2 regions of the Caulobacter sp. FV2ps19 genome follow, and region 1 is predicted to be linked to the other one. Evidence: riboswitches for the same ligand, from Rfam matches in the RefSeq annotation. Region 1 holds a riboswitch; the other holds the start of a gene.

Region 1 (9,818 bases):
GGGTCAGGTCGGTCTCCGCATAGCCCGACATCTGCGCCTTGGTCTCATGCAGCAGGGTGGTGGGCGCCGACAGGTCGATGACATAGTCGCCGGCCATGTCGGCGAGGGTCGCGGGCGCGATGATCGCGCCGTTCTCGAACCAGCAGGCGGTCTCGCCGGCGCGCGCGATGGCGGGAAAGATCAAGCCAGTCATCGCCAGTGACAGAACGATCAACGGAGCGGACGCGTGACGCATAAGGCCAGCCTAGCTCAGCCTTACGGGTTCGACGACGGTTTCCGAGCAGAGCGGAGTCGATGACCTTCAACGCTTGAGGGACAGGCGCCGGTGGACACTGGAGGGATCGGCGCCATCATGGGGCGTTCTCTGCGGGAGGGGCTGAGGCATGGTCGAGCGCGAAGATCACGAGTATGAGGCCGCAAAGCGGCTGGACGCCTTCGTGGACGCCGCTTTCGCCTTCGCGGTGACCTTGCTGGTGATCGCCGGGGCGGACGGGGTTTCGACCCTTCCGGCGCTGTGGGCGGCCATGGGGCGAATTCCGGCTTCACTGGGCGCCTTTGCACTGATCACAATGTTCTGGCTGGCCTATCGCGATTTCGCGCGTTTCGCGCCACGCCGCGACGCCCTGTCCAGCCTCAACGCCCTCGCCATCGTTTTCGTGGTGCTGATCTATGTCTTTCCGCTCCGGATGCTGGCCGAGACCGGCTTTGTCTGGATCTCGGGCGGGCGGCTGCCAGGCGCGATGATCATCCACAGCCTGGACGACCTGCGCCTGCTGTTTCGAGTTTATGGCGTGGGCTTTACGGTCTTGGCCTGCCTGTTCTGCTGCCTCTACGCCCATGTCGTCGGGGCCGGCGAGCGATTGGGTCTTGCGCCGGGCGCACGGGTGCGTGCGCGCGCTAGTACCGAGATCTGGATGATCATCGCCGTCAGCGGAGTGATTTCTGTTCTGCTGACCTTCGCGCCAATCCGTCTGGCGCCCTGGCTGCCGGGGATGGCCTATTGGTGCATTCCAGCAGCCATCGTCATACGCGCTCGACTGGTCAGGACAGCAGAGCGCTGACGTATCGCCACCGATTGACGAAAAGGGCTTTGCTTATCAAAGTATGTGACCTTCCTTTCGGAGAACCCCCATGTCTCGCTCGTTTGTTTCGGCCGCCGCTGTCGCCGTGCTCTGGATCGCCGCGCCGGCCCTGGCCCAGGCGCCGTCCGACCCGGCGACGCGCCTGGCCGCCCAGAAACAGGCCCTCGGCAAGCTGGCCATGATGGACGGCGTCTGGCGCGGTCCGGCCTGGATCCGGATGGGCGACGGCGCCAAGCACGAGATCACCCAAACCGAACGCGTCGGCCCGCTGCTGGACGGCACGGTGAAGGTGATCGAGGGGCGCGGCTATGAACCCAACGGCGCAACGGGGTTCAACGCTCTGGGCGTAATCTTCTACGAGCCGTCGACCGACGCCTTCACCCTGCGCTCCTACGCCACGAGCTACATGGGCGACTTCCCGCTGATGGTCACGGGTGACGGCTATGTCTGGGAGGTCCCGGCCGGGCCGATGACCATCCGCTATACCGCCGTCTTCAAGGACGGGACCTGGCGTCAGGTCGGTGAGCGGATCATGCCGGGGCGACCGCCGGTGCAGATGTTCGAGATGACCCTGACGAGACTGGGCGACAGCGCCTGGCCGGGGGCGGGGGCGGTCGCGGCGAAATAGGGCGCTCAGACCTCGCCCTTGGCGCCGCCGCCGCGCTGGAACAGCTGCAGGGTGCGCAGCATGGCCAGACTGGCGCTGTCGGCATGATAGCCGTTGGGGGCGACGAAGGCGTGGCCGGCGTCGTAGAGCCACACCGGCACGTCTGGATGCGCCGCCTGGATGGTCTCGACGTCGGCCATCGGGATCAGGCTGTCGCGCTTGCCGAAATGCAGGGCGGTCGGCGCCTTGGGGGTCTCGTCGACATACCGGATGATGTCGCCGCCGTAGAAGCACGACACGCCTGACAGGCCCGTGCAGCGCGCCGCCGCCAGCCAGGCGGTCGTGCCGCCATAGCAGAAGCCCAGGGCGAACACCGGGCCTTCCATGGCCTCGATACAGGTCTGGACGCGGGGTATGGCGCTGGCGCCCCAGCCGGTCACGGCGCCCATGCTCATGCGCTGATCGAGGATGGACGGGTCGCTATTGGCCTCAGGGAAGGGCGCGTCGGCGGCGTCGAACAAGGCGGGGGCAATCACCTCATAGCCCTGATCGGCCAGGGTGTCGGAGAGTTCGCGGATGTGCGGCGTCACGCCCCAGATGGCGTGCAGGATCACCAGGCCGCCGCGCCGGGCGTCCTGGTGGCGCGCGTGATAGGCGCTGAAAGGCGCGCCGTCGCGGGTGGCCAGGGCGATGGACTCGCCCATCAGACTGCGCCGAAGGACTGGAACAGGGCCAGGGTCCGCTGACGCGCCAGCTTGGCGTCTTCGAGGTCGGAATCGGGCCGGCCGTCATTGTTGAAGCCGTGGCCGCTGGCCTCGTAGATATAGACGGGAACCTCGGGCTGGGCGGCGCTGAGGGTCGACTGGACGTCTTCGGCCGGGATGTGGGCGTCCTTGCGGCCCAGATGGACGATCACCGGGCAAGACAGCGGCAAGGCGGCGTTGGCCGCGACCATGCTGCCATAATAGGATGACCCCGCGGCCAGGCCCCTCAGCTTGCCGGCCGCCAGCCAGACCAGCGATCCGCCCAGGCAATAGCCCACGGCGAACACCGGACCGCGCGGCGCCAGCTCATCGATACAGGCCTGGATGTCGGACAGCATCTTCTCGGCGCCGATGGTGTTGACGTGGCTGACGCCGGTCTGGAAGCCCTTGGGGTCATGCTCGGCGATGAAGCCGGGCTCGGCGCGGTCGAAAATCGATGGGGCCAGCACCTCGAAACCCAAGGCCGACCAGCGCGCCACGTCGGCGACGACATACTGGTCCAGGCCGAAGATCTCCTGGATCACCACGATCCCGCCCTTGCGCTCGCCCTGCGGCTGCGCATGCAGGGCGTTGAAGGCGAAGCCGTCGATCGCTGAGGTCAGGGTGATCTTGTCGGACATGCGGGCCTCCTCGCCAATAAAAAGCGGCCGGGACGTTTCCGTTCCGGCCGCTTGATATGGTGTCCTAGACGTTGAACCGGAAGTGCATCACGTCGCCGTCCTTGACGACATATTCCTTGCCCTCGGCCCGCATCTTGCCGGCTTCCTTGGCGCCGTTTTCACCGCCCAGCTTGATGAAGTCGTCAAAGGCGATGGTTTCGGCGCGGATATAGCCCTTCTCGAAGTCGGTGTGGATGACGCCGGCCGCCTGCGGGCCGGTGTCGCCCACATGGATGGTCCAGGCGCGGGCTTCCTTGGGGCCGACTGTGAAATAGGTCTGCAGGTCCAGCAGTGTGTAGGCTTCGCGGATCAGGCGGTTGAGGCCCGGCTCTTCCAGGCCCAGGGTCTCGAGGAATTCGGCGCGTTCCTCGGCGTCCAGCAGGGCGATCTCGCTCTCGATCTGGGCCGAGATGACCACGCTTTTGGCGTTGTCCTTGGCGGCGCGTTCGGCCACCAGGTCACTGAACGTGTTGCCCTTGTCGGCGCTGCCTTCATCGACATTGCAGACATAGAGGGCCGGCAGCGAGGTCAGCAGCTGCAGCATGTGCCACGCCTTCTCGTCATCGGCGTCGATCTTGGCGGCGCGGGCCGGGCGGCCTTCGCGCAGCAGGGCCAGGGCGATATTGGCCAGGCGCAGGGTGTTGGCGCTCTCCTTGTCGGCGCCGACCTTGGCGCGCTTTTCGAGGGCCGGAACGCGCTTTTCCAGGCTTTCCAGATCGGCCAGCATCAGCTCCATCTCGATGATCTCGAGATCGCTGATCGGGTCGATGCGGCCTTCCACGTGGACGATGTCGCCGTCTTCAAAGCAGCGGGCCACGAAGGCCACGGCGTCGCAGTCGCGGATATTGGCCAGGAACTGGTTGCCCAGGCCTTCGCCCTTGCTCGCGCCGCGCACCAGGCCGGCGATGTCGACAAAGGTGATGCGGGCCGGGATGATTTCCTTCGAACCGCTGATCTTGGCCAGGGCCTCCAGGCGCGGCTCGGGCACGGCCACCTCGCCGGTATTGGGCTCGATCGTGCAGAACGGATAGTTGGCGGCCTGGGCCGACGCCGTCTGGGTCAGAGCGTTGAACAGGGTGGACTTGCCGACATTGGGCAGGCCGACGATGGCGACTTTTAGGGCCATGGAACTCTCGTGAATTTCGTTGGCCGCGACCTAGCACGGATCGGCGGCGAACGCGAAGGGCAGGGCGGTTAAGCCCCGTTCGCCTCAGAGCGTCGTCGATCGCGGGTGAAGCGCGGCCCGCGGAGAGCCTAGCCCAGCCGCAGCCACGTTCTGGTGCTGGTCGCCGAGTACGAAACGGTCAGCTTCGACTCCATGGCCTGGGTCATCAATTGCATGGTCCCGGCGCTTCCCTCGTGCCTGGGCACGATCAGGGTGGCCGCGACCTGACCCTTGCTGTCGGGCGCCGACAGGGAGGCCTTGAGGCCCGGATGGGCGGCCGTCTGGCTCACCAAGTAGCGGTCCACCTGGGCGGGCGCGCCCTGAACGACAATCCGAGCGGAGGTTGTCTTGACGCCGCAGCCAGCCGTGGATGCCGCCGCCAGCAGCACAAGAAGAGCGCGAACACCGAATACGGCCGGACGGGTCATGCTGTTTCTCCGTCGCGCTTCAGGCGACCACCTCAGTGTCATGCTCCTAATGCGTGTTGTAAAGCGCTGCGCCGTCAAAAGGGGTTCGCGCTCGCCCCGCCACTTGCATCAACTGTAACCGTACCCGATATCAAAGGCGGAAAAGGAGCCGTGAGATGAGCCTTCGACCTGTCGTGAAAATCGTCAAGGGCGTCCCCGCCTCGGATGGCGACGGCGTGCGCCTGACCCGCATGCTGGGCACCCAGGAAGCCCAGATGTTCGACCCGTTCCTGATGCTGGACTGTTTCGACAACGATCAGGCATCTGACTATATGGGCGGCTTCCCCGACCATCCGCATCGCGGCTTCGAGACCGTGACCTACATGCTGGAAGGCCGGATGCGGCACCGCGACAATACCGGTCGCGAGGGGATCATCGGCCCTGGCGGCATCCAGTGGATGCGGGCCGGCAAGGGCATCGTCCACTCCGAAATGCCCGAGCAGTCAGAGGGCCGCATGCGCGGCTTCCAGCTGTGGGTCAATCTGCCGGCAAAGCTGAAGATGAGCGCGCCGGGCTATTCGGAGTTCGAGAGCGACGCCATCCCGGTCGAGGCCCGCGACGGCGGCGTCACCGTCAAGGTGATCTCGGGCGTCACCGATGGCGGCACGGCCGGACCCATCGGCGGCGGCGCGGTCGACGCGCTGTATTTCGACGTCGTGCTGCCGGCCGGAACGCGGTTCGAAGAGCCCGTGGGCGATGACCGCAACGCCATGCTGGCGGTCTATGAGGGCCAGGTCCGCGTGGCCGGCGGCAAGGTCGACGCCCTGTCAGGCGTGTTCCTGGGCCAGGGCGACACCGTGCTGGTCGAGGCGGTCACCGACGCCCGGGTGCTGCTGATCGCCGGGCGTCCGATCGAAGAGCCGGTGTTCTGGCACGGCCCGTTCGTGATGAACTCGCGCGACGAGATCGTGCAGGCCTTCGAGGACTTCCAGTCCGGCAAGTTCTGACGCTGATCTCCAAAATCACATAAAGATATCCTTATGTCTCTGTTGACGCGCGGGGCCGTCCCGTGCTTCTTGCGGCCTGTCGTGGTCCGCGTGCGCTTTGGCGTGCGTGGCTAAGAGGGAAGTCGGTGAGGGCGTGAAACCCCGATCCCGGCGCTGCCCCCGCAACTGTGAGCGGTGAGCCGCTGTCCGTTACGTGTCACTGATCCGCCGAACTTCATCGGTGGCGGATCGGGAAGGCCAGGGCAGGGGCGTTGACCCGTGAGCCAGGAGACCTGCCCCGACAGATAACGTCCTCCGGCGGGGTGCCCGGTCTGGTCGCTAGCAAGGCGCGACCGGGCCGTGATGTCCCGTGCGCGACCGCCTGCGCGCGTCCCGATCAGCCTCTCGCCATCATCTGGCAGAGGTTTTGAACCATGACCGTCACCGTCGCCACCCTGGGCTTTCCCCGCATCGGCCCCCGTCGCGAGCTCAAGCGCGTGCTGGAAGAGCATTGGGCCGGACGGCTCGACGCCGCCGGCCTGCTGACCGCCGCCGCCGCCCTGCGCGGCCAGACCTGGGCCCGTCAGGCCGCCCTGGGCGTGGATCACGTGCCCAGCAACGACTTCTCCCTCTATGACCACGTGCTGGACACCAGCGTCATGGTGGGGGCCATCCCGCCGATCTATGGCTGGACGGGCGGGCCGGTCGATACCCCCACCTATTTCGCCCTGGCCCGCGGGACCCAGGGGCAGGCCGCCGAAGTCTGCGCCCACGGCCACGTCCATGAGCCGGTCAACGACCCCGCGGCCGGCCTGCCGGCGATGGAAATGACCAAGTGGTTCGACACCAACTATCATTATCTGGCTCCCGAGGTGTCGCGCGGCCAGACCTTCGCCCTGACCTCGACCAAGCCGATCGACGAGTTCCTGGAGGCCAAGGCGCAGGGGATCCAGACCCGCCCGGTGCTGCTGGGGCCGGTGACCTTCCTGAAACTGGCCAAGAGCCGCGATCCGGACTTCCAGCCCCTGACGCTGCTGTCGGCGCTGATCCCGGTCTATGCGCAGGTGCTGCAGCGTCTGGCCCAGGCCGGCGCGGACTGGGTGCAGATCGACGAGCCCTGCCTGGCCCTGGACCTGACCGACTTCGAGCGCGGCGAGCTGCGGCGGGCCTATGGCGCCCTGACCCACGCCGCGCCGGAGCTGCGGCTGATGCTGACCAGCTATTTCGGAAGCTTCGGGGACAATCTGGCCACGGCGGTCAACCTGCCGGTCGAGGGTCTGCACCTGGACCTGGCCCGCGCGCCGCAGGATCTGGAGGTCGTGCTGGCCGCCGCGCGGGAGAGCCTGGTGCTGTCTCTGGGCGTGATCGACGGCCGCAATGTGTGGCGCGCCGATCTGGAGGCCCTGCTGGATCGTCTGGAGCCGGTGGTGGCGGCGCGCGGCGGAGACCGGGTGATCCTGGCCCCATCCTGCTCGCTGCTGCACACGCCGGTGGATCTGTCGGCGGAGACCCGGCTGGATCCCGAGGTCGCCCAGTGGCTGGCCTTCGCCGTGCAGAAGGTCGAGGCGCTGGTCGTTCTGGCCGGGGCCCTGAACGCCGGTCGCGCGTCGGTCCGGCCCCAGTTGGAGGCCGCCGCGGCCGCCGCCGCCGCGCGCCGCACCTCCAGCCGGATCCACGATCCCGCCGTTCAGGCCCGCCTGGCCGCCGTGACCCCGCAGGACGCCCGCCGGGCCACGCCCTTTAGCCGGCGCATCGCGCTTCAGCATGCCGATCTGAACCTGCCGCCCCTGCCGACCACGACCATCGGCTCGTTCCCCCAGACCCAGGCGGTGCGCAAGGCCCGCTCGGCCCATGCCCGGGGCGAGATCAGCGACGGCGACTATCAGGCCTTCCTGCGTCAGGAGACCGCCGCCGCCGTCGCCTGGCAGGAAGAGATCGGTCTGGACGTGCTGGTGCACGGCGAGTTCGAGCGCAACGACATGGTGCAGTATTTCGGCGAGCAGCTGTCGGGCTTTGTCTTCACCCAGCACGCCTGGGTGCAATCCTATGGCTCGCGCTGCGTGCGGCCGCCGATCCTGTATGGCGACGTTTCGCGGCCTCGCCCGATGACGGTGGAGTGGTGGCGCTACGCCCAGGGCCTGACCGAGCGGCCAATGAAGGGCATGCTGACAGGGCCGGTCACCATCCTGCAGTGGTCTTTCGTGCGCGACGACATTCCCCGCAGCCAGACCTGCCGGCAGATCGCCCTGGCGATCCGCGACGAGGTCGTCGATCTCGAGGCGGCCGGGGCGCGGATCATCCAGATCGACGAGGCGGCCCTGCGCGAGGGCCTGCCCCTGCGCCGCGCCGACTGGCAGGCCTATCTGGACTGGGCGGTCGAGGCCTTCCGTCTGGCCGCCTCGGGCGTGGCCGATCGCACCCAGGTCCACACCCACATGTGCTATTCGGAGTTCAACGACATCATCGCCGCCATCGGGGCGATGGACGCCGATGTGATCTCGATCGAGACCGCGCGGTCGAAGATGGAGCTGCTGGAGGCCTTCTCCACCTATGCCTATCCGGCCCAGATCGGACCGGGCGTCTATGACATCCACGCGCCGCGCGCGCCGGGGGCGGCCGAGATGGCCGAGCTGCTGACCCTGGCGGGGCGCCGGCTGTCGTCGGCCCAGCTGTGGGTCAATCCCGACTGCGGCCTGAAGACCCGCCGCTGGGAGGAGGTTCGTCCCGCCCTGGTCAACATGGTCGCCGCCGCCAGGACCGCCCGGGCCGCGCTGATCGCCGGCGGCTAGCCGCCCTTCGAGCCTATCCCGCGGCGGCCTGGACGATCCAGACCGCTGCGGGCATCAGCACGCCCTGCGGTGTGGCGAAGTCGGACAGGCGGGCTCGCACGGCCTCGCGGACGGTGGGCGCCAGGTGCGGCGCTTCGCGCAGGGCCGAGCCCAGCGGGCCGACCCGAAAGGTCAGGTCCAGGGTGTCGTCGATCGAACCGCCGCCGATCATGGCGTCAAAGGGCGTGATGCGGATGTCTTCAAACCCGGCCGCCTGCAGGATCGACTCCACCCGTTGCGGATCGGCGAAAGCGAAGGGGCCCGGCGCCGTGGGGTCTGCGGGCTGGACGGGCGGCAGGAAGGGCTGGGCCGCTTCCATCGGGGCGCGCATCCACAGGTTCTCCGGATAGGGCCGCCAGCAGACGAAGGTCAGCCGACCGTCCGGCTTCAGCGCCTTGCGCAGATTGGCGAAGGCGGCCGGCGGATCGCTGAAGAACATCACGCCGAAGCGGGAAAACACGGCGTCGAGCACGCCTTCGCCGAGGTCGGCGGTCTGGGCGTCCTGTTCGAGAAACTGCGCCCGGGCCGCGTCGCCGGGGATGTCGCGCGCCCGGGCCACCGCCAGCATCGGCTCGGAGATGTCGACGCCGGTCACCTGGCCTGTCGCCCCCACCCGGCTGGCAAGGTCGAGCGTGGTCTGTCCGCAGCCGCAGCCGACATCCAGAACCCGCTCGCCGGCCTGCGGGGCCAGCACCCGGAGGGCCTCCAGACCCAGGGGCGCGATCTGACGGTCCAGCTGGCTCTGGAACTGGGCCCAGGTCTGGCCTGCCGTGGCGTTCCAATAGTCGACCTGGGCGGCGTTGGCGGCCGTGGACATCGTCTCTGACATGGGAACTCCTGGGCGCGCCGCGCCGCAAACTGGGCCTTGGGATATGGCGTCGGCGTCAGGCGACGCAAGCCACGCCCAGCTCGCACCAGCCCAAAGGCCGGGGCGCCTTGGGCATGTAGAAAGTCTGGGCCTCGTCGATCCGAAAGCCTGCGGCGGCGATGGCCGCCCCGACCGGGCGGGTCAGGCGGCAGCCGCCGGCCAGCGGCGTCCAGAACGGTTCGATCCGTCTCTGCCAGCGAGCGACCTCGGGGTCCGGCGCCAGGCCGTGCTCGCAGAACAGAAAGCGGCCGCCGGGCTTGAGCACCCGGCGCGCCTGGGCCAGCACGGCCTCGGGCGTGTGGACCGAGCACAGGGTGAAAGTGCAGACCACGGTGTCGAAGCTGTGATCGTCAAAGGCCAGGCGCTCGGCCTCTCCCGCCAGCACCTCGACCTTGAGGCCTTCGGCGCGCGGGGCCGCCATCGCCAGCGTCCGCAGGCCTTCGGAGGGATCA
Region 2 (9,818 bases), 1.8 Mb from region 1:
CATAGTACTTCATGTTGACGTTGCCGCCGAAGAATTCAGCGCCATCGTCCGAGCTGTTGAAGCTCATGATGTGGTCGAGCTTGGTGCCGCTGCCGACGCCCTCGGTGGTCAGCGACTGAAGTTCTTTGTCCGCACCCAGAACATAGCCCGAATAACGGATCTGGACGTAGGACATTTGACCGCTGTTGTCGGTGTTGTCGCCGCCACCGTACGTCGCCGCGTCAGCCGAGCCTTCGGTCGAGCGCTCGCAGGTGCCGGCCGTGGTCGAACCGAAGTTACAGTCGGTGATCTTGGCGCGACCCAGAAGAACCACACCGCCCCATTGGCCCTGGGACGTTTCGGTGTTGAGGCCCAGAACGTTGTCGCGGCTGGTGAAGATGATCGGCTTGGTCGCGGTGCCGACGGCGCTGATCTTGTTGCCGCGGTTGACGGCCAGCCACGAAACGCCGGTGCCGCCATAGACGATCACGCCGGGCTCGATGGTCAGGGTGACGTTGGTGTCAGCCGCGGTCTTGGTGAAGCCGCCGTCCGTGCCGACGTCAACGCGACCGGCCATTTGGTAGAGCAGGCCCGGGATCTTGGTCAGGGTGATCGACTTGTTGATGCGCGAGGGCAAGGTGCAGACGCGCCACGAGCCGGTCGGACCGGTGATCGTGCCGTCGTCCTTGAGGCCTTGCGGATCGGCGATGGTCGGGCAGCCCGAAGCTGCGGTCACGGAGCCGGAGCCAGTGCCGGGCGTGGTCGGGGTCGTCGGGGTCGTCGGGTTGTTGATGGTGACATTGCCGCCCGTGCCCGGCGACGAGATATCGTCCGATCCGCAACCAGCGAGCGCCATCGCGCTACAACCCACGAGGATTAGGTTCTTATACAGCTTCACGGGAGCCCCCTTGATTTTCCATGCCGCCACGAACGCCAGCATCCGTGTCTTGGGAGAGCTATAGTCAGCAACTGTGACAGTTTTTCCGAACCGCAACGGGACCCGGCGCCCTGGACCTCAAGCGCAACTTGCGGCGTTGTTTTGTGCAGTCATGAAATCTCTGGGGCGGAGCGATGATGCGCCAGGGCCGCCAATTTCGGCCTCGCGTTTCGTCATCAGCTTGCGCACGCAGCCAAGTTCGGAGAGGTCACCCCAGCCTTGGTCCCCTCACCGCCCTGGTTGCGCCCTGCCTATTTGTCTGAGTATATTTGATGAGGCGGTCTTTAGAATAACCCGAACCGCAACCCCATTTGGCGACGAGGAAACCCATGAAGATTTGGCGCTTGGCCGTACAAGGCGCGATTCTGGCCGCCGCTGTTTCCGCGCCGTTGGGGAGCGCCGTCGCCGCAGACTATGCGCGCAAGCCGTTCGGCCAGACCTCATCGGGGGAAGCCGTGGAGGCGGTGACACTGACCAACGGCCACGGCGTCAGCGCGACGATCATCTCCTATGGCGCGACCCTTCAGTCCCTCGTCGCTCCGGACAGGGCCGGCAAACCCGCCGACATCGTTCTGGGTTTCGCCGACATCGACGCCTATGTCCGCAACGCCAGCTATTTCGGCGCCTCTGTCGGACGGTTCGCCAACCGCATCGGCAAGGGGCGCTTTGTGCTCGACGGCAAGACATACCAGCTGGCGCTGAACAACAATGGCGTCGCCGCCCTTCATGGCGGAACCAAGGGCTTCGACAAGGTCGTGTGGAAGGTGCTCGAGGTGAAGCGAGGCCCAACGGCCTCGGTCACCTTCGCCCATATCAGTCCAGACGGAGACGAGGGGTACCCAGGAACCCTGACCGCGACGGCGACCTACGCTCTGGATGAAGACAACCAGCTGACCGTCACCTATGGCGCGACCACCGACAAGCCGACCATCGTCAACCTCACCAACCACGCGCTTTTCAATCTCGCGGGCGAGGGCTCACCCCAGGGTGCGATGGACAATGTGATGACCCTGGAGGCCGACGGCTACACGCCCGTGGACGGCGAATTGATCCCGACCGGCGCGACGACCCCGGTGGCCGGAACGCCCTTTGATTTTCGAACGCCTCATACGGTGGGCGAACGCATTCGCGACGCCAGCGATCCGCAGATCGTCATCGGCCGCGGCTACGATCACAACTACGTCCTGAGAGGCGTTTCGGGCGGTGAACCTCGTCTTGGCGCCCGTCTCTCCGACCCTCAGAGCGGCCGCGCCATGGAGATCTTGACCGATCAACCCGGCATCCAGGTCTATGCTGGCAATTTCATCGACGGCACGACCATCGGCAAGAGCGGCAAGATCTATCGTCAGGGCGACGGCATAGCGCTGGAGCCCCAGCATTTCCCTGACGCGCCCAATCAACCCGCCTTTGCGCCGGTTCGTCTCGATCCGGGCCAGACCTATCGCAACACGATGATCTTCAGGCTCACCGTCGAAAAATAGAGCTGTCGGCTCCGATCCGTGCGACGCGGAGTAAGGTGCGCAACGCCCGCTGCCATGGCGCGTTGATCGGATCGTGGAGACGCCCATGCGGTTCGATATTCAGGCCAAGCTCACCTATGACTTCACGTCGCCGTGCGAGGTGTTGCTGTTGATAGAAGCCGCACATGGAAGCGGCCAGACGATCCACAGCGAGGCCCTGATCCTATCGCCGACCGCTCAGATCGCGCGGCTGGACGATGACCATAGCGGCGAGCGCCGCGCCGTTTTCACCGCCAGCGGCCGTGTCGATATCGACTATTCCGCCGATATAGAGGTGGCCGAGCGCTTTCCAGAACTGCAGGGCGCGGCTGCTACAGCCATCCGCGATCTGCCAGGGGACGCCCTGCCCTATCTTCGCGCCAGCCGATATTGCCCGTCCGACCAGTTTGAGCGCTTTGTCGAACGGGAATTCGGGACGCTGACCGGTGGCGCCCAGGTCGCCGCCATCCTGGCCTGGATCGCCGAGCACATCGACTACAAGACCGGCGTCAGCGACGCGGCCACCACAGCACGTGACACCTTTGTCGATCGCGCCGGCGTGTGTCGCGACTTCGCCCACCTCGCGATCACCCTTTGCAGAGCCGCCGATATTCCCGCGCGAGCGGTCAGCGCCTATGCGTGGCGCCTTGAACCGGCTGATCTGCACGCCGTCGCCGAGGTCTATCTGGGTGGCCGATGGCGCTTGATCGACCCCACGGGGCTAGCGCCGCTGGAGGGTCTGGTGCGCGTCGCGACAGGGCGCGACGCCGCAGACATCGCCTTCATGACCATCTTTGGAACCGCGCAACTCGTGGCCCAGAGCTTCTCGATTCACGAACGGCTGGCCCAGCGGCCGGCAGCTTGACACGTTGAGGCCACAGCCCGCGCTGAGATCAGGACTGACCGGAACGGCGCGCAACGGCGTCCAGGCCGGCAATGCTCGACAAGGCGTCGATATCAAAGGCCTCTTCCAGAGCCGATGCGATCCCGTCCAGCGCTGCATGGACGCGCACGGCCTGGTCCAGTCCATCGGACGCCGCGCCCATTTCGGCCAGGAAAGCCTCACGCGCCGATCCCTGATTGAACAGGCCGTGGACGTAGCAGCCCATGATCCGCCCATCAGGTGACAGCGCACCGTCCGTCGCGCCGTTGTCCATGATCAGCATGGCCCGGGCGTCGCCCGTCGTACGGCCGACATGCATCTCATAGCCCTCGAAAGGCGCGCCGGAGGAGAGCAGTCGGCCCGATGCCGGCGCCAGCACCTTGTCTCCGGTCAGCACCGTGTCGACATCCAGCAGCCCGAGGCCTTGGACCGTCTCCGGTGGTCCTTCGACGCCGGTAGGATCGCTCAGGGTCCTGCCCAGCATCTGATAGCCGCCACAAACGCCCAGCACCCGCCCAGTGCGGCGAACGTGCGCCATCAGGTCGATATCCCAGCCCTGGGCGCGCAGGAAGGCCAGGTCCGCCAGGGTCGCCTTGGTGCCCGGCAGGATCACCAGGTCAGCGTCGCCCGGCAGCGGCTGCCCGGGAGGAACGAAGCTGAATTCCACGTCCGGCTCCAGACGAAGGGCGTCAAAATCGTCGAAATTGGCGATCCGCGACAGCATCGGCGCCACGATCCGTAGCCGCCGGCGCCCGCCCTGAACGGCTCGATCCAACACCACGGCATCCTCGGCCGGCAAGGACCGCGCCGCCGCCAGCCAAGGCGCCATGCCTAGATCCGCCCAGCCCGTGCGCCGCACGATCTCGGTTCGCCCGTCGTCAAACAGCGACGGATCGCCCCGGAACTTGTTGATCAGAAATCCCCGGATCATCGCGCGATCCTCGGCGTCGAGCACGACATGCGCCCCCACCAGGGCCGCGATGACATGCCCCCGATCAATGTCGCCGACCAGTACGACCGGAACATCGGCGGCGCGCGCGAATCCCATATTGGCGATGTCGCCGACGCGCAGATTGACCTCGGCAGGACTCCCCGCGCCTTCGACGATCACCAGGTCGCATTCGGCTTCAAGACGCCGGTAGCTCTCCAACACGGTATCGAGCAAGGCCAGCTTGTGGTCCTGATACCCCCGAGCCTGCCAGGTCCCCGCCATCTGGCCCCGTACGATCAACTGGGCGCCCACGTCGCTTTGCGGCTTGAGCAGCACCGGATTCATATCGACGGTCGGCGGCGTGCGACAGGCCATGGCCTGAAGCGCCTGCGCCCGACCGATCTCGCCGCCGTCGGCGGTGACGGCTGCATTGTTGGACATGTTCTGCGGCTTGAACGGCCGTACGCTCAGCCCCCGATTGGCGAACAGCCGACAGAGGCCGGCGACCAGCACCGACTTGCCAACATCCGAGCCGCACCCCTGGATCATCAAGGCGGCCATGATCGTCCTCCGGCGATGAGCACCACATTGGCCAAACGCGGCGATCGCTCTTGGGCGACCGCCGCGCGTGACACACCGCGCGGAACAGCGGCGTCGTTCAGACTCTAGAACTTGGCGCGAACACCCAGGAAAGCGCCGCGTCCGGGAGTCCCGTAGTTCAGGACCGTCTGATAGTCCTTATCGAAGGCGTTCTCGATCCGACCATAGACTTCGAGCGTCTCGTTGATCGGATAGGACGCCCGCAGATCGACAAGCGTGTAGCCGCTGACAGCGACGGTATTGGCCTCATTGTTGAACGTCTTGCCAACATGCCGCGCGGCGACCGCCGTGTTCAGGCCGACCGGCCAGCGATAGCTCGCAGACAGATTGGCCAGGGCCTTGGGCCGCCGTGTCAGTTGCTTGCCCGCCGACGCGCCGGAGGCGTTCTCGGCGTCGGTATAGGTGTAGTTGCCGCTCAGGGTCAGGCGATCCGTAACCTCAAGCTGACCGATCAGCTCCACCCCCTTGGTCTCGGTCTTCTGGAGGTTCTTGTAGTAGCCGTACCGGAGGGCGCCGCCCGGATTGCACAGGGCGTCGGTCGCCGTGTAGCTGCACGAGAAGTAGCGTATCTCGTTGTCCGCTTCGCGCTTGAACAGCGTCGCCGAAACCTTGGCCTTGCCGCCCAGAAGGCGCTGCTCAACGCCGGCGTCCCAGCTGTCGAAGCTTTCCGGCTTCAGATCCAGATTGCCGTACTCGCTGTAGAGTTCGTAGAGGCCCGGCGCGCGGAAACCCTGGCCAAAGCTGGCGCGCAGAACCGTGGCGCCCTCATTCAACGCCCAGGCGGCCGAGACCTGACCCAGGGTATGGCGGCCATAAGTGTCATGGTCTTCGTAGCGCAGACCACCGGTCAAGGTCAGCCCCGGAACGAGCTCGGCCTGAAGCTGGCCATAGACGCTGTCTGAACTAACCCGTCCCGTGCGAAACGCCGGATTGGGCGCACTTGTGCTGGGCGAGCGAACGGCCATTCGCGAACGCTCGCTTTCAGCGCCAAACGAGGCCGTAACCGTGTCCGTCACGGCGAAGGCGCCCTGGTATTCCCAGCGCTTGTTCTTGCCGATGGCGTCGAAGCTCAGCGGCACGGCCGGGCGGGCCGGGTTGATGTTCTCTCGATCGGTGTCGGTGTAGCCGTAGGCTAGGCGGTTGTTCCAGCGACCGTCCAGCAGGGCGAAGTTCAGACCGGTATAGATCACCAGTTCCTCAGTGCGGCCAAACTCCGGGGAATCCACGCCAAAGCCGTCGAAATCGACCCGCCCATAGGAATAGACCGAGCGAACTTCGGCCGAGACATTGTCGCTGAGCGCCACCCGCACGCGGCCCGAGACGCCGGTGTTCTGATAGCCGTCCTTCTCCTTGCCCGGCGCATAGGCCGAGAAGCCGTCGGTGGTGTAATAGCTGCCCGCCAGACGCCAGGTGACGCGCTCGGTCACCCCGCCGGCCCCGGCGCGGACAAAGGCGGTGTCGCGCGCGCCGCCCTCGATGCTGGCATTGCTTTCGAAAGCTTCGGTCGGCTCGGCGGTGACGATGTTGACCACCCCGCCGATGGCCTGGCTGCCCCACAGGGTGGATTGAGCGCCGCGCAGGACCTCGATGCGCGAGACATCGCCGATCAGCAGGTTGCCGGCGTTATAGCTGCCCTGGGTCGAGGACGGATCGTTCAGCTTCACGCCGTCAATCAGCACCACGGTGTGCTGGGTTTCAGCGCCGCGGATATAGAGGCTGGTGGCGGAACCCACGCCGCCATTGCGGGCGAAGGTGACGCTGGGCGTCTGGGCCAGCAATTCAACCGCCGAGATCGCCTGGCTGGCCTGGATGGCCTCGGTCGTCAGCACGCTGATCGAGGCCCCGACCTTTTCGATCGGTTGCGGCGAGCGGGTGGCGGTGACCACAAGTTCAGCGACTGCGGTCGCGCCGGTCTTGCCGGCGACGTCGGTTTCAGGAGCCCGTTGCTCGTCGGCCATAGCGGCGCCGGCGATCAGGGTAGTGGAGAGTGCGGAGGAGCACAGAAGCGCTCGGATCATGGTCTTTCCCTTTGAATGACCCGCGCACGTCCTCCAGCCGCGAACGTGCAGACACGCCGAGGCCAAAGGCCGCGACGCGGCCTGACTGACATGTCGTTTCGCGGGAAATCCCGTTCGTTCGGCGCACCCCGGCCGGACGATGAACGACTGCGCCGGGCAGGTCTCCTGGCTCACGGGTCTAGGCTTGGCGCGTCGCCTTCCCAGGACCGAGGTCCCAGTGGCATGTGACGCGTAAGCTCACCGCTTACAGTTGCGGGGGCAGCCGGGGTTTTAAACCCCGTTCCCTATTCATCCTCTTGCGAGGAACCTGACGCGCGAGCAGCCCTATAGACTGCGTCCAAGACCGTCAATGTGACGCTTGAAAGACATTGGGTCGGTTCGTCGCCGAGCCCAGGGGTGCAGAAACCGGTTCCGGTGGGCCCGATCCCAGGCGCATCGCCAACCCGAACAAACGTTTGGAATGGGTTGATCCAGCGCTGGCGTTTTCCGACGGATCGACGCACAGTTTGCGAAAGGATCAGTTTCGGAGTGTCAATGATGAGAGCCTCGCTCGCGATCCTTGCCCTGGGCCTGGCGGTCACCGCCGTCCCGGCCCAGGCGGCGCCTGTTGTCTCGGTGGTCCACGTGACCCTTGGGTCAGACCTGGCAAGGAAAACCGAAATCCTCGACGACCGTGAGATCCAGTACCTGACTGGAGAGCTCAAGCAGTCTGTCGAAAAGGCCCTGGACAGCGCAGGCGCGCTTCGTCCGGATGGCGGCGTGCTGGACCTGGTGATCGAAGACGCCAAACCCAACCGCCCTACGCAGCGGCAAATGAGCGTCAAGCCAGGACTGTCCTATTCCAGTTTCGGCGTCGGCGGCGCCCGCATCAGCGGCGAATACCGGGCGTCGTCTGGCGCTCGGATCCCCGTTCACTACAGCTGGTACGAGAGCGACATCCGCTGGGCCAGCACCAGCACGACCTGGAGCGACGCCGACCGGGCCTTCGACAGGCTGGCGGACCGGCTGGCCAAGGACCAATATGACGACCGCTGACGCGGCTGGATACGACATTTGAAGTCAAGAGGCGGGAACCAACCCGCCGGTCTGGGAGGACACTGAGCAATGGCCGATCGACGATCGTCGTGGTCCCTGGCGGCTTTCGCCGCGCCTTGCTTGCCGATCTCGGCGCTGGGCCTGCCCCTTGTTGTGTACCTCCCCGAGTTCTACGCCAGCGACCTTGGCCTGTCGCTCAGCGCGGTGGGGGCGGCGTTTCTGATCGTTCGTCTGATCGACATCCTCTTCGACCCGTTCATCGGCGGCCTCATGGATCGAACCCGCACCCGCTGGGGCCGATTCAGGCCCTGGCTGGTCATGGGCTCGCCGCTGGTGATGATCGGCGCCTTCGCCCTGTTCATGGCCCAGCCGGGAATCGGGCCGATCTATCTGTGGTTCTGGCTGGTCGTCACCTATGCCGGCTATTCGATGGTCGTGTTGTCGCACACCGCCTGGGCCTCAGTGCTGTCGACCGACTACGCGCAACGATCGCGCGTCTATGGCTGGTGGCAAGCCGGCAACGTCGTGGGCATGATCCTGGTGCTCACCCTGCCGCCGATCATGGCCTATGCCTTCAAGGGGGACCATGCCGCCGGCATCCGCTCGATGGGCTGGTTCATCGTGCTTTTGATCCCGCTGTCGGTGCTGCTGGCGACGCGCGCGGTGGGCGAGCCGGCCGCGCCGACAATCCGGCACGCCTCGGGTCTGACGCAGTATCTGGCTCTGCTCAAGCGGAGTTCCGTGCGCAAGCTGCTCCTCGCGGACCTGCTGATGGGCCTGGCTCCTGGTATCGCAGGCGCGCTGTTCTTCTTTTTCTTCGAGCGCATCAAGGGCTTCGACAAGACCCAGGCGGGTTTGCTGCTTCTGCTGTATTTCATCTCGGCCCTGGCTGGCGCCTCGATCTGGCCGATGCTGGCCAAGCGACTGGGCAAGCACCACGCCCTGGCGGTGGCGTCGGTCGTCTACGCCATCGTGCAGGTCTTCGCCGTGGTGACCCCGGCCGGAAACACATGGGCTGGGGCGCTGGTGCTGATCCTGGCCGGCCTCCCCTATTCGGCGGCCCCGTTGCTGGTCCGGTCGATGATGGCGGACATCGGCGACGAGGAACGCCTGGCCAGCGGCGTCGACCGCACCGGACTTCTCTATGCGATCGTCAATGGCACGATGAAGCTGGGACATGCCCTGGCGATTGGAGCCTTCCCCCTGCTCGCCCTGCTTGGCTTCGACCCCAAGCTGCCCTCCGCCACCGGCGACGTCGCCCTGATCTCTCTCTATTCAGTCGTGCCCGCCGCCTTGGGGCTTGTCGTCGCGGTCGTGATGCTACGCTATCCGCTCGACGCGACTCGCGTCGCCGAGATCCAGCGCCAACTCGCGGCGCGCGATGCGGCGGCGCGGTCAGCCCACGAGCCCGAACCGGATCAGAATGCCGCCCTCGCCGCCCCTGCCGAATGACCCCGACCATCCGTTGTTTGCCCTGCTCGGGATCATGGCGCGCCTGCGCGATCCTGTCGGCGGCTGCCCCTGGGATCAGCAACAGACCTTCGCCAGCATCGCGCCCTACACGGTTGAAGAGGCCTATGAGGTCGCCGACGCCATCGAGCGCGGCGATCTGAGCGACCTGAAGGAAGAGCTGGGCGACCTGCTTCTGCAGGTGGTCTTCCATTCGCGCATGGCAGAAGAACAGGGCGCGTTCGACTTCGCCGCCGTCGCCGCCGCCATCTCCGACAAGATGATCCGCCGGCACCCGCACGTCTTCGGCGACCATACCTATGACGACCAGGCCGCCCAGACGTCGGGCTGGGAGGCCCTGAAGGCGCAGGAGCGCCGGGCCAAGGCCAAGACGGGCGTGCTTGACGACGTGCCCGCCGGCCTGCCGGCCCTGACCCGCGCGGTGAAGCTTACCAAGCGCGCGGCCCGGGTGGGCTTTGACTGGCCA

The links. Region 1 has a riboswitch for cobalamin ahead of metE (5-methyltetrahydropteroyltriglutamate--homocysteine S-methyltransferase). Riboswitches for the same ligand answer to the same signal wherever they lie in the genome.
Region 2: another riboswitch for cobalamin. It lies ahead of ACW18B_RS14005 (TonB-dependent receptor plug domain-containing protein); the one in region 1 lies ahead of metE (5-methyltetrahydropteroyltriglutamate--homocysteine S-methyltransferase).

The regions. Positions count from the first base shown of each region.
Region 1 is NZ_CM178729.1:1,136,885-1,146,702, forward strand. Features, by position in the region: gene ACW18B_RS05475 (pepsin/retropepsin-like aspartic protease family protein) at 1-193, opposite strand, end outside; gene ACW18B_RS05480 (TMEM175 family protein) at 384-1,061, shown strand; gene ACW18B_RS05485 (DUF1579 domain-containing protein) at 1,132-1,710, shown strand; gene ACW18B_RS05490 (dienelactone hydrolase family protein) at 1,716-2,393, opposite strand; gene ACW18B_RS05495 (dienelactone hydrolase family protein) at 2,393-3,073, opposite strand; gene ychF (redox-regulated ATPase YchF) at 3,138-4,238, opposite strand; gene ACW18B_RS05505 (hypothetical protein) at 4,367-4,705, opposite strand; gene ACW18B_RS05510 (pirin family protein) at 4,861-5,691, shown strand; cobalamin riboswitch at 5,757-5,985, shown strand; gene metE (5-methyltetrahydropteroyltriglutamate--homocysteine S-methyltransferase) at 6,105-8,459, shown strand; gene ACW18B_RS05520 (class I SAM-dependent methyltransferase) at 8,473-9,327, opposite strand; gene ACW18B_RS05525 (class I SAM-dependent methyltransferase) at 9,383-9,818, opposite strand, start outside.
Region 2 is NZ_CM178729.1:2,938,938-2,948,755, forward strand. Features, by position in the region: gene ACW18B_RS13985 (beta-helix domain-containing protein) at 1-877, opposite strand, end outside; gene ACW18B_RS13990 (aldose epimerase family protein) at 1,246-2,397, shown strand; gene ACW18B_RS13995 (transglutaminase-like domain-containing protein) at 2,483-3,280, shown strand; gene ACW18B_RS14000 (cobyric acid synthase) at 3,309-4,790, opposite strand; gene ACW18B_RS14005 (TonB-dependent receptor plug domain-containing protein) at 4,895-6,847, opposite strand; cobalamin riboswitch at 6,986-7,173, opposite strand; gene ACW18B_RS14010 (hypothetical protein) at 7,385-7,882, shown strand; gene ACW18B_RS14015 (MFS transporter) at 7,952-9,334, shown strand; gene mazG (nucleoside triphosphate pyrophosphohydrolase) at 9,306-9,818, shown strand, end outside.